2 regions of the Kitasatospora sp. NPDC058162 genome follow, and region 1 is predicted to be linked to the other one. Evidence: riboswitches for the same ligand, from Rfam matches in the RefSeq annotation. Region 1 holds a riboswitch; the other holds the start of a gene.
What was found. A riboswitch is a leader RNA that binds a small molecule or an ion and turns the genes downstream of it on or off. The one in region 1 is predicted to bind ZMP and ZTP.
Positions count from the first base shown of each region.

Region 1 (6,196 bases):
TGGCGCGGGCCGCCTCGTAACTGGGCTCGCCGGTGAGCCACTGCGGCCAGTACGGCGGGCCGACCTCGTAGCCCTTGCCGAAGGTGCGCTCGATGCCGTACTTGACGTCCTGGGCGGTGATCGGCTTGCCGTCCTCCCAGGCCACGCCCTCCTTGAGCCGGTACGTCCAGGTGCGCCCGCCGTCGGTCGAGGTGCCGGTGTCGGTGGCCAGGTCGCCGACCAACTTGGCCTTCCCGTCGACAATCTGGTACTGCGTCAGCTGGCGGCCCCAGAGCAGCGAGGCGTTGTAGGAGGCGCCCGCGTAGACCTTCTGCGGGTCCAGGTGTCGGAACTCGACGCTGTTGTACACGTTCACCGTGCCGCCCGGGCGGGCGCCGGGGACGGCCGGGGCGGGGCCGGCGCTGTCCTTCTCGGTGCCGAGCGCGGCGGTCAGCGGCGAGGTCTCCTTGGCCGGGGCCGGGCCGGCGGCGGAGCCGGTGCTGCCCGCGCCGGCCGAGCAGGAGGTCGCCAGCAGGGCGGTGGCGATGACGGCGAGCGACGGTTTGGTCCAGCGCATGGCGAATCTCTCCTTGCCCCGGCGCGTTCGGGCCGGGGCGGGCTCGGAAGGTTGATCGGGTCGATCGGACGGAAGTGGACGGAAGTGGACGGAGTCCGATGGAATCCGATGGAATCGGACGGAACGGAAGCAGGCTCAGCGGCCGCGGCGCGGGTCCAGCGCGTCCCGGACGGCGTCGCCGAGCAGGTTGAAGGCGAGCACGAACACCAGCAGGGCCACGCCGGGGAAGACCAGGTAGGTGGGGTCGGCCTGGAAGACCTCCGAGCCGCGCGCGATCATCCGCCCCCAGTCGGGGACGGGCTCGGTGATGCCGACGCCGAGGAAGGACAGCGCGGCCTCGGAGGCGACGAAGGTCGGCACGGCCATGGTGGCGTGCACGATCAGCTGGGAGCGGACGTTCGGCAGCAGTTCGTGGACGACGATGTGGAACCGGCCCGCTCCCTGCGCCCGGGCGGACTGCACGAAATCCCTTTCCCGGAGCGATCGGACGGTGGCCCGGAGGGAAAGCGCGAGCGGAATCCAGCCGAACGCGGAGAAGACCAGGATCAGCACCAGGAACTGCATCCACTCCGGTTCCGCGGCGCCCGGATCGACCAGTCGGGACTGGATCACCGGGCTGAGCGCGAGCAGCAGGAGCAGCGTCGGAAAGGCCAGCAGCACATTGGCGAGGAAGCCGAACAGCCGGTCCGCGATCCCGCCGAGGTATCCGACCGCGACCCCGGCCAGCACGCCGAGCGTGGTGGTCACGGCGGCCGCGGCGAAGGCGATCAGCAGTGAGGTGCGGATGCCGTACAGCAGCTGGGTCAGCACGTCCCGGCCGAGGCCGGGCTCCAGGCCGAACCAGAACTCGCCGGAGATCCCGCCGTTCGGCAGCATCGGCAGGCCGCCGTCGCTGAGCAGGCCCGGAGTGTTCTGGCCGTAGTGCTCGACCGGGTTCTTCCCGTACAGGGCGGCGACCAGCGGCGCGGCCAGGGCGAGCAGCAGGAACAGCAGGACGACGGCGGAGGCGGCGGCGCCGACCCGGTCGCGCAGCACCCGGCGCAGCAGGCCCGGTGCGGCGGGCCCGGGGGCCGGGCCGGTAACTGCGACTGTGTCGACCGCTGCCATGAGAGGCGTACTCCCCGAATTCTCCGCCGCCCCGTGGGTGAGGGTGCGTTGGTGGGCATTTACCGATCGGCGCCAGGGGGTTTCCCGGGAGCCGTTCTGGCGACATCAGATCGGATGCGTCCGACGTTCCGCAAATCACCGGAAGGCGCTCCGCGGGAATTCCTTCCGGACTGTTTCGGGAATTGTGGCGGCTTCATTTCCCCGCAACACGGCCGTTGCAGGAGAACGGACATAACCCGCCGAACCGGACCGGCCGTTCCGCATTCTGAGACCTCCGCCACAGTCCCCGGGGTGTTGGTACGATCCCGGTGGACCGCGACTGGCGCGTAGGGATGGAATCGACCATCGGGAAGCGGTCCCGTGAATCCTCACGTCGTTGCCGAGCGCCTGGGCCGCCCGCATCCCCACCAGGAGACCGCCATGGCCCAGACCCCCGCACTCGACCAGAGTCCCGCGCAGCAGCCGCACACCACCGCGAGCCCGGCGGCCGACACCGCCTTCCGCAGCGCCCTCGACGTCGTGGCCGGCGTGGAACCGCGGATCGCCGCCGCCATCGGCCGGGAGCTGGAGGACCAGCGCGCCTCGCTCAAGCTGATCGCCAGCGAGAACTACGCTTCCCCGGCCGTCCTGCTCGCCATGGGCAACTGGCTCAGCGACAAGTACGCCGAGGGCACCGTCGGCCGCCGCTTCTACGCCGGCTGCCGCAACGTCGACACCGTCGAGGCGATCGCCGCCGAGCACGCCCGCGAGCTGTTCGGCGCCGAACACGCCTACGTCCAGCCGCACTCGGGCATCGACGCCAACCTCACCGCCTTCTGGGCCGTCCTCTCCCAGCGGGTAGAGAGCCCGGCCCTGGAGCGCGCCGCCGTGCGCAACGTCAACGACCTCACCGAGGAGGACTGGGCCCGGCTGCGCCAGGAGCTCGGCAACCAGCGGATGCTCGGCATGTCCCTGGACACCGGCGGCCACCTCACCCACGGCTTCCGGCCCAACATCTCGGGCAAGATGTTCGAGCAGCGCAGCTACGGCACCGACCCGGTCACCGGCCTGATCGACTACGACGCGCTGCGCGAGACCGCCCGCGAGTTCCGCCCGCTGATCCTGGTGGCCGGCTACTCCGCCTACCCGCGACTGGTGAACTTCCGCAAGATGCGGGAGATCGCGGACGAGGTCGGCGCGACCCTCATGGTCGACATGGCGCACTTCGCCGGCCTGGTCGCGGGCAAGGTGCTGACCGGCGACCACGACCCGGTGCCGCACGCCCACATCGTCACCACGACCACCCACAAGTCCCTGCGCGGCCCGCGCGGCGGCATGGTGCTCAGCACCGCCGAGCTCGCCGAACACGTCGACCGTGGCTGCCCGTTGGTGCTCGGCGGCCCGCTCTCGCACGTGATGGCCGCCAAGGCCGTCGCCCTCGCCGAGGCCCGTCGCCCCGAGTTCCGGGCCTACGCCCGCGCGGTGGTCGACAACGCCCAGGCGCTCGCCGAGGGCCTGCTGCGCCGCGGCGGCAAGCTGGTCACCGGCGGCACCGACAACCACCTGGTGCTCGCCGACGTCTCCGGCTACGGCCTGACGGGCCGTCAGGCCGAGGCAGCGCTGCTCGACTCGGGCATCGTCACCAACCGCAACTCCGTCCCGCAGGACCCGAACGGCGCCTGGTACACCTCGGGTGTGCGACTGGGTACCCCGGCGCTCACCACCCGCGGCCTGGGCGCCGTCGAGATGGACGAGATCGCCGCCCTGATCGACACCGTCCTGCGCGCCACCACCCCCGCCACCACCGCCAACGGTGCCCCGTCCAAGGCGAACTACGCCCTCGACGAGGCCCTCCGCGACGGCATCGCCAAGCGCGCCGCCGACCTCCTGGCGCCGTTCCCGCTCTACCCGGGCGTCGACCTGGTCTGACCGGACCGGAAGCGCCGGCCGTGACTCCGGGCCGCCGAACGGAAGTTCGGCGGCCCGGAGCCCAACCCCACTACTCCGGATCCCAACCCCACTAGTACTGAAGCGACTTGTACTGCAGGAACTCCTCCAGCCCGTGCCGCCCCAGTTCGCGGCCGAGCCCGGAGTCCTTGTAACCGCCGAACGGGGCCAGCGGGTTGAAGCGGCCGCCGTTGAGGTCGACCTGGCCGGTGTCGAGCCGGCGGGCGAAGGCGGCGGCGGTGTCGGTGTTCGCCGCCCAGACGCCGCCCGACAGCCCGTAGGCCGTGCCGTTGGCGATCTCGACCGCGTGGTCCTCGTCGCGGTAGGGGAGGATCGCCAGGACGGGCCCGAAGACCTCCTCCTGGGCCACCGTCATCTCCGGGGTGACGTCGGCGAGGACGGTCGGGCGGACGTAGTAGCCGGTGGGGAGTCCGGCCAGCGGTTCCGGGCCGCCGGCCACCAGCCGGGCGCCCTGGGCGAGCGCGCCCTCCAGGTAGCCCCGGACCCGCGCCAGCTGCTTGGCGTTGACCAGCGGGCCGATCCGGGTCTGTGGGTCGGTCGGGTCGCCCGGGACGTACTTCTCGGCGGCCTTGGCGGCGAGCGCGACCGCCTCCTCGTACTGGTCCCGGTGCACCAGCAGGCGCGTCCAGGCGCTGCACGTCTGGCCGGAGTTGGCGAAGACGTTGGCGACGTTGACGTTCACCGCCCGGGCCAGGTCGGCGCCCGGCAGCACCACGTTGGCGGACTTGCCGCCCAGCTCCAGGGCGACCCGCTTGAGCCCGCGCCCTGCTGTCTCGGCGACCTGCCGGCCGACCGCGGTGGAGCCGGTGAAGGACACCACGTCCACCTCCGGGTGGGCGGCGAGCGCCGCGCCCGCGACCGCCCCGGTGCCGGTCACCAGGTTGAACACCCCGGCGGGGAAGCCGGCTTCGTCCACCAGCCGGGCGAACAGCCGGGCCACCAGCGGGGTGTCCTCGGCCGGCTTGAGGACCACCGGGCAGCCGGCCGCCAGCGCCGGGACGACCTTGGCCACGATCTGGTGCAGCGGGTAGTTCCACGGCGTGATCGCCGCGACTACCCCGGCCGGCTCGGCGAGCACCACCGAGTTGCCGATCCGCTCCTCGAAGGGGTGCCCGGCGAGCAGCGTCAGGTACGAGCTCGCCACGGTCAGCGGCAGTCCGGCGTGCACGGCCCCGGCGAAGCCGACCGGGGCGCCCAGTTCGGCGACCACGGTCGAGGTGATCTCGGCCTGGGCGGCGGCCAGTCCGTCCCGCAGCCGGGTCAGCAGCGCGAGCCGGTCCTCGCGGGTGGCGGCGGCCCAGTCCCGGGCCGCCCGGCGGGCCGCCGCGACCGCGGCGTCGACGTCGGCCGCCCCGCCCGCCGGTACGGTGGCGAGCACCTGTTCCGTCGCCGGGTTGAGCACGGTGATCGTTCCGGAGTCCCCGGAGGGCCGCCAGGCGCCGTCGATGTACTGGTCGCCGTACTCCGGGTACTCCTGCTGCTGCACGGGTCTTCCTCTCAGCCGGTCAGCCGCTCTTCGGCCGGTCGCGCTCGTCGGAGGGTCAGTCAAGGCGGCCGGACAGCCCCGCGCAAGAGCCAATCCCGCCGAGGTGACCGGCCGGTTGCGTGGGTCCGGTCATCGTGGGGCGAACCGCGCGGTGTACGCGTCGAACGCTTCGATCCCGACCCGGGCCCGGCGCTCGTCCAGCCGCTCCGGGTCCTCGCACGGCCAGGGCACCGGCCGGCCGTCCGCCACCGCGCCGATCTGCGTCCCGTAGCACTGCTCGCGCCCCTCGTTGACGGCCAGCCGGTCCTGGAGGAAGGCCAGGTCACGGGCGCTCGCGGCGCCCTCCTCGACGGCCCCGGCCATCAGCTCCACCGCGCGCCGCTGGACGTCCAGTTGGCGGTCCGCGTGCTGGGCGATCAGCCAGGCGGCCCGGGCGCCCTCGGCGCCGACGGCCCGTTCGGTGGGCCAGCCGTGCGCCGCCATGATCTCCGCGAGCCGGTCCCCGTGCCGGGCGGTGAGCCGCCGCCAGACGGCCTGTTCGGCCAGGTCGGGGCTGTGCGCCAGCCGGGCGGCCGCGTTGTCCTCGGTCATCATGGCGACCAACTCGGCGGACAGTGAAGGGTCTTGAAGGTCCATCCGGCCGGCCTGCGTCGTCGTCATGTCGATCCGCTCCCTGCGTACGGGCCCGCCGTCCGGGCCGCCCGTGACAACGCTAGGCGCGGCGGATGCGACCAAGATCATCCGCAAGACCGGTGACACGGGGTGGCCTTTCGGGACAGAATGGACGTACGCCACCCGCCGGGCCGTGTTCACCTCCGGCCGCGGGGGCCGCTACCACCGGCGGTTCCACAATTCGAGACCCGAAAGCCCTCCTCATCCCCCGGGCACCCGCTGTAGATTGCAGCGAACTCCGTGGTGGGGCCTACTGTCGGTGGAGGGTCGACTCGTGTACGGCCGGTGATCCGGCGCGTCCCGGGGGCCGGGTAGGCCGCCACCACGCCGAGGTGTGGCTCAGAACCCGCAGGTCATCCGTACCGCTAAGGAGCATGCCGTGACCGACACCGCGTTGAAGGGCGAACCGCAGCAGCCCGTCGAACCCG
Region 1 is NZ_JBHVUS010000002.1:574,522-580,717, forward strand. It holds gene ACFVXG_RS06030 (ABC transporter substrate-binding protein) at 1-556, opposite strand, end outside; gene ACFVXG_RS06035 (ABC transporter permease) at 692-1,663, opposite strand; ZMP/ZTP riboswitch at 1,969-2,063, shown strand; gene ACFVXG_RS06040 (glycine hydroxymethyltransferase) at 2,084-3,571, shown strand; gene ACFVXG_RS06045 (aldehyde dehydrogenase family protein) at 3,663-5,096, opposite strand; gene ACFVXG_RS06050 (DUF6624 domain-containing protein) at 5,226-5,756, opposite strand; gene ACFVXG_RS06055 (class I SAM-dependent methyltransferase) at 6,148-6,196, shown strand, end outside.

Region 2 (6,196 bases), on a different contig from region 1:
GACCTCCTCCCCCACCAGGACCCGCAGCGAGCCGCTGATGACGAAGAACAGCTCCCACGCCCGGGTGTGGAAGTGCGCCGGGGCCCCGACCGCGCCCCGGGCGAAGGCGGAGCGGTAGACGGTGAAGCCGCCCTCGCCGGGGGCCGTCTCGGCGAGCAGGGTCATGGTGGCGCTCGGGTCGGCGCAGGTCTCGGCCTCCGCGTGGCGGGCCAGGACGGGGGCGGCGGGGGCGGGGGCGGTGTTCTTCGTCGTCGTCATGTGACCAGACTAGGAGCGGAAAGACCCATGATCCTGGGGCAATCCAGCACCGTTTCCATGGGTCAATTCCGCTCGCGGGGCCCGTGGCAGACTGGCCCGATGACGACCGCCGCACCGAACGGCGCACCGACCGCCGCGCCGACCGACGACGAACTCCTGGACCGACAGCGCGCCTTGCAGGCCGAGGCCGACGAGGTCCACGCCGATCTGGGCCTGGACGCCCTGCTCGGCGCGCTCGGCACCCCGGTACGGGTGGGCAGTTCGGCCCTGGGGCTGATGGTGCGCCGGGACCTGGACGTCACCGTGGTGTGCCCGCGCCTGGACGCCTCCGCCCACGAGCGGGTGGCCGCCGCGGGGGCGCGCCTGGCGCTGCACGAACGGGTGTGGCAGGTGCGCTTCCGCAACGACACCGGGGTCTGGAACCAGGAACCGTACGACTACCCGGACGGCCTCTACCTGGGGCTGAACTACCGCTCACCCGCGGGCCTTTCCCAAGTCGGCCGGACCTGGAACGTCGACCTGTGGTTCGTCGACGACCCTGACCGCCAGCCCGACCTCGCCCACCTGCGCGACCTGCCCCCGCGGCTGACCGAGCAGACCCGCCTGGCGATCCTGCGGATCAAGGACGCCTACGCCGGGAGCCCGGAGTACGGTCGGGGCGTGCGCAGTTGGGAGGTCTACCGGGCGGTCCTGGACGAAGGGGTGCGCACCCCGGAGGAGTTCGAGCGCCACCGCACCGGGCTCTCCTGAGGCTCTCCTGAGGCCGCCAACGCCCGTGCGGAGGAGGGACTTTAGGGTGGGCGTCATGAAGCCCGCCCTGGTACTCGCCGCCGCCCTGGCCCTGTCCGCAGCCGCCGCCCCTTCCTCCGCTGCCACTCCCACGGCCGACCCGCTGGAGCGCTTCCACCACCAAAGCCTCGCCTGGGGCCCTTGCCAGGACGCGGAGTTGGCCGCCGCCGGCGCGGAGTGCAGCACGCTCACCGTCCCGCTCGACTACCGCGCGCCCGACGGCCGCACCCTCCCCATCGCCGTCTCCCGGATCCGCGCCGCCGACCCCGCCGCGCGGCACGGCATCCTGCTGTCCAACCCGGGCGGCCCCGGCAACCGCGGCCTGGCCCTGCCGGTCGCGCTGCGCGCCCAGCTGGCCCCCGCCGCGGCGGGGGCCTACGACCTGATCGGCATGGACCCGCGCGGGGTGGGCGCCAGCGGCGGCCTCGACTGCGGCCTGAACCACGGCAGTTGGCTGCGCTCGAGCGGCAGCGGCCCGGCCGGCTTCCGGGAGAGCTGGCGCCTGGCCAAGGCGGACGCCGACGCGTGCTGGGGCAAGTACCCGGACCTGCTGCCCCACCTGACCACCCTCAACACCGCCCGCGACCTGGACGTGCTGCGCGCGGCCCTGGGCGAGCAGCGCACCTCCTTCTTCGGCCAGTCCTACGGCGCGCTGCTGGGCGCGGTGTACGCGCAGCTGTACCCGGGCCGGGTGGACCGCCTGGTGCTGGACAGCGCGCTGGACCCGGCCCGCTACGGGGTCGGGGCGTTCCAGGACATGGCGGCCGCCAACGAGCGGGCGCTGGACGACTTCGCGGCCTGGGCCGCGCCGCGCGACGACACCTACCGGCTGGGCGCGACGGCGGCGGCGGTGCGCGCCACCGTGCAGGGCCTGGTGCGCCGCGCCGAGGCGGCGCCGATCGCGGTCGACGGCTTCCGGCTCGACGGCGCCGTGCTGCCGTTCCTGCTCACCCTCTGCCAGGGCGACGACCGCGACAGCGCCGACTACGCGGGCGTGCTGCGCCAGTTGCTGGACGCCGCCGACGGCAAGCCGGTACAGGCGGGCCCGGCCCTGCACGCGCTGCTGACCGCCGTCCTGGCGCCCGACCCGGCGGCCGGCGCCGACCTCGCCGCCGCGATCGGCTACCTGTGCGACGACGTGGCCATGCCGCGCTCGCCGGGGTGGTACGCCGCCGCCGTCGAACGCTCCCGCGCCACCCGGCCGGTCTTCGGCCCGGTGTTCAACGGGCCCATCCCGTGCGCGAGTTGGCGCAGCTCCCCGGAGGAGCCGCTGGTCCAGGTGCGCAACGCGGTGCCCGCCCTGCAGATCCACTCCACCGGCGACACCCACGCCCCGTACCCGGGTGCGCTGGCCCTGCACGCCCGGCTGTCCGGCTCCCGGCTGCTCACCGTCCCGGGCCGGATCCACACCGTCCTCCTCAACGGCTACAGCCCCTGCGCCCAGCGGGCCGTCGACGCCTACCTGTCCACCGGCGTACTGCCCCCGGCCGACGCCACCTGCTGACCGTCCGGCCGGCGCTCCTCCAGGTGGCGCCGGCACACGTCACGGAAGCGCGGGTGGCGCTCGGCGATCGCGGTGAGCGCCACCCGCATCTCGGCGGCCGTGGGCAGCGGGTACGCCTCGTGGTGCAGGGCCAGGTGCAGCCGGACGGGGTCGTCCGAGTGCCGCACCCAGTCGTCCAGGGTGAGCTTCATGGACGTGCCGTTGTCGGTGCCGGACCACGCGGCGACGTTCAGGAAGACGGCGCCCTGCCCGGCCGTGGCCCATCCGGCGTGCACGGCCCGGGCAACGGGTTCGGCGATGTCGTCGGCGCCGTGGGCGGCGATGAAGTCGTCCACGGCGTCGAACAGTTCGTCCGGCAGCTCGGCCGCGTCCGGCGGCAGCGGCACCGCGCACAGCCGCCGCAGCGCGGCCCGGACCTCGGCGGAATCGGCGCCAGCAGCCCTCACGTCACTGGCCCACGCGGCCGTCCACGCACTCGCGCAGCAGGTCGGCGTGGCCGCAGTGGCGGGCGTACTCCTCGATGCGGTGCACCTGGAGTTCCCGGACCGAGAGCCGCTGCTTGCCGAGGCGCTCCCCCAGGTCCAGGTGGGCAGCCAACTCGGCGTCCAGGGCGGCCTGTTCGCGCTCCAGGTCGCGCCAGGCGGCCTCGACCAGGGCCGGGTCGGCGAGCGCGCCGTCGAAGTCGGCGTCGCGCGGGCCGTACAGCTTGGGCAGCGGCTCGTCCGCGCGGATCCAGTTGTGCCAGTCGCGCTCCACCTCGGCCAGGTGGCGCACCAGGCCGAGCAGGGACATCGTCGAGGGCGGCACCGAGCGCCGGGCGAGCTGCTCGGCGTCCAGGCCCTCGCACTTCATCCGCAGGGTGTGGCGGTAGTTGGTCAGGCAGTCCTCGAGGGTGGCGGCTTCGCCGTCCGGGGCGGGGCCTTCGCTGTTGCGCGGGTCGTCGGCCGGGTCGGCCCACATGTCGGGGTAGACGGTGGCCTGGGTCCATCGCTCGGGTCGCTCGCTCATCCCCGCATGATCGCCCGCAACCGCCCTGCCCTTCAACCGAGTTCCCACCGCGCTCGGCTACCCTGGCAGCGGGCCGTGACTGGCGCTGGGGTGGAGTACCACCGGGGAGCGGCCTGACATCCGTCGATGCCGTGCGCCTGGGCGACTCGTACGAGCTCAGGAGCACCCCCGTGACCGACACCCCCGTGACCGATCGCCGGCAGGCCCGTCTGATGGACGGCACCGGCCCGGCCCGCCGGATCACCGGGACCAGTGCGGCCGCGGCCGCCGAGCTGCACCGGCGCACCGGGACGGCGCCCTGTCTGGCGACCGTCCTGGTCGGCGAGGAGCCGGCCTCGGTGACGTACGTCCGCATGAAGCGCGCCGCCTGCGCCCGGGCGGGCATCGCGTCGCGGCACGTGGCCCTGCCCGCCTCGGTGAGCACCGCCGAACTGGTGGACGTGGTCGGCGGGTTGTCCGCGGATCCGGGGGTGCACGGCATCCTGGTCCAGCACCCGGTGGGCCCGCACCTCGACGAGCGCGCCGCGTTCGAGGCGATCGCCCCGGAGAAGGACGTCGACGGGGTGACCACCCACTCCTTCGCGGCGATGGGCTTCGGCCTGCCGGGCTTCGTCTCCTGCACCCCGGGCGGGATCGTGCGGCTGCTGGACGAGTACGGCGTCGACCTCGCGGGCAAGCACGCGGTCGTGGTGGGGCGCAGCGCCATCCTGGGCCGGCCGGCGGGCCTGCTGCTGCTGGGGCGGGACGCCACCGTGACGTACTGCCACTCGCGCACCGCGGACCTGCGCTCGCTGGTGCGGGAGGCGGACGTGCTGGTCGCGGCGGTGGGGCGGCCGCGGTTCATCGCGGGGGCGGACGTCAAGCCGGGCGCGGTGGTGGTCGACGCGGGCTACCACCCGGGCCCGGTGGGCGATGTGGACTTCGAGACGGCCCGGCTCCGGGCGTCCCTGATCACCCCGGTGCCCGGTGGGGTGGGGCCGATGACGATCGCGGTGCTGCTGGCCCAGACGGTGGAGGCGGCGGAGCGTCAACTCCGGTGAACGCCGACTCCGGTGAGCGTCAGCTCCGGTGACTCCCGGCCGCCGCTTGAGCGTCAGCCCCGGTGAGCGTCAGCTCCGGTGAGCGCGCGCCGCCGCCCGCAGGAAGCCGAGGAAGCCGGCCACCGCGGGCGGCACCCGCTGCCCCCTGCGGGTGGCGGTGGCGACGTGCCGGACGGGGGTGTCCTGGGGGTGGAGGGGGACCAGGACGATGTCGGGGCGGGCGGCGCGGGCGGCCAGCGACGGGATGAGGGTGGGGCCCAACCCGGCGGCGACCAGGCCGAGTTTGGCGGCCCAGGCGCCGACGGCCCACTCGATGCGGGGCTGGAAGCCGCTGCGCAGGCAGGCGGCGAGCAGGGTGGATCCGGGGTCGCGGCGGGCGGCGATCCAGGGTTCGTCGGCGAGTTCGGCCAGGCGCAGGCGGCGTCGGTGGGCGAGCCGGTGGCCGCGCGGGAGGGCGACCAGGACGGGGTCGGCGAGCAGCGGTCGCAGGTCGAACTGGTCGGTGTCGTAGGCGTCCTGGGGGTCGTCGGCGTAGGAGGCGACCACGGCGAGGTCGATGGTGGCGTCGGCGAGGCGGTCGAGCAGTTGGACGGTGAGGCCTTCGGTGAGGGTGGTCTCGACCTGCGGGTGGGCGGCGCGGAAGGCGGCGAGGGCGCTGGGGACGAGTTCGGCGTTGGCGCTGTCGAAGGCGCCCACCCGCAGGCGTCCGGTGTCCAGTTCGGTGAGCGCGACGAGGTCGCGGCGGGTGGTGTCGAGGCGTTCCAGCAGGGCTTCGGCGTGCGGGAGCAGGGCCCGGCCGTGTTCGGTCAGCCGGACGCCGCGGGCCAGGCGGTCGAACAGCGGGGCGCCCAACTCGGCTTCCAGGGTGGCGATCTGGCGGGAGACGGCGGACTGGGTGAAGCCGAGGCGCTCCCCGGCGGCGGTGAAGGAGCCCAGGTGCGCGACGGTGCGGAAGACGTCCAGCCAAGCCATGTCCATTCTGCATGAGTACCATGCGAGACATTCGTTTGTCGCCTGGCTCGTGGGTGCCTAGCGTGGTGGCCATGGAAAAGATCGCCTTTCTGGGCCTGGGCCGGATGGGGCTGCCGATGGCCCGCCGCCTGGCCGCCGCCGGCTACCCGCTGACCGTCTGGAACCGCACTCCCGGCCGCGCCGACGGCCTCACCGAGGCTTCGAGCCCGGCCGAGGCCGTGGCCGGGGCCGGCATCGTCGTCACCATGCTGGCCGACCCGCAGGCCGCGGCCGAGGTCGCCGGGCAGTTCACGGCCGCGCTGGCGCCCGGCACCCTGTGGATCGACATGTCCTCGATCGGCCCGCGCGCCGTGGCCGGGCTGCGGGAGCAACTGCCGGACGGCGTCGCCCTGGTGGACGCCCCGGTGCTGGGCAGCGTCGGCCCGGCCGCCAGCGGCGGGCTGACCGTCTACGCGGGCGGCGAGGACGCCGACCTGGAGCGCGCCGAGCCCGTGCTGTCCCACCTGGGCCGGGTGCGCCGCTGCGGCGGCCCGGGGACGGGGGCGGCGCTGAAGGTGGTGGTGATGGGCGCGATCGTCGCCTCGGTCGCCGTACTGGACGAAGTGCTGTCGGTGGCGGGCGAGTT
Region 2 is NZ_JBHVUS010000014.1:106,049-112,244, forward strand. It holds gene ACFVXG_RS24740 (cupin domain-containing protein) at 1-258, opposite strand, end outside; gene ACFVXG_RS24745 (hypothetical protein) at 358-1,008, shown strand; gene ACFVXG_RS24750 (alpha/beta hydrolase) at 1,064-2,551, shown strand; gene ACFVXG_RS24755 (hypothetical protein) at 2,506-2,997, opposite strand; gene ACFVXG_RS24760 (DinB family protein) at 2,999-3,559, opposite strand; ZMP/ZTP riboswitch at 3,625-3,709, shown strand; gene ACFVXG_RS24765 (bifunctional 5,10-methylenetetrahydrofolate dehydrogenase/5,10-methenyltetrahydrofolate cyclohydrolase) at 3,772-4,599, shown strand; gene ACFVXG_RS24770 (LysR family transcriptional regulator) at 4,669-5,571, opposite strand; gene ACFVXG_RS24775 (NAD(P)-dependent oxidoreductase) at 5,643-6,196, shown strand, end outside.
Region 2: it holds a riboswitch for ZMP and ZTP, as region 1 does, so the genes downstream of both, ACFVXG_RS24765 (bifunctional 5,10-methylenetetrahydrofolate dehydrogenase/5,10-methenyltetrahydrofolate cyclohydrolase) here and ACFVXG_RS06040 (glycine hydroxymethyltransferase) in region 1, are expected to answer to the same signal.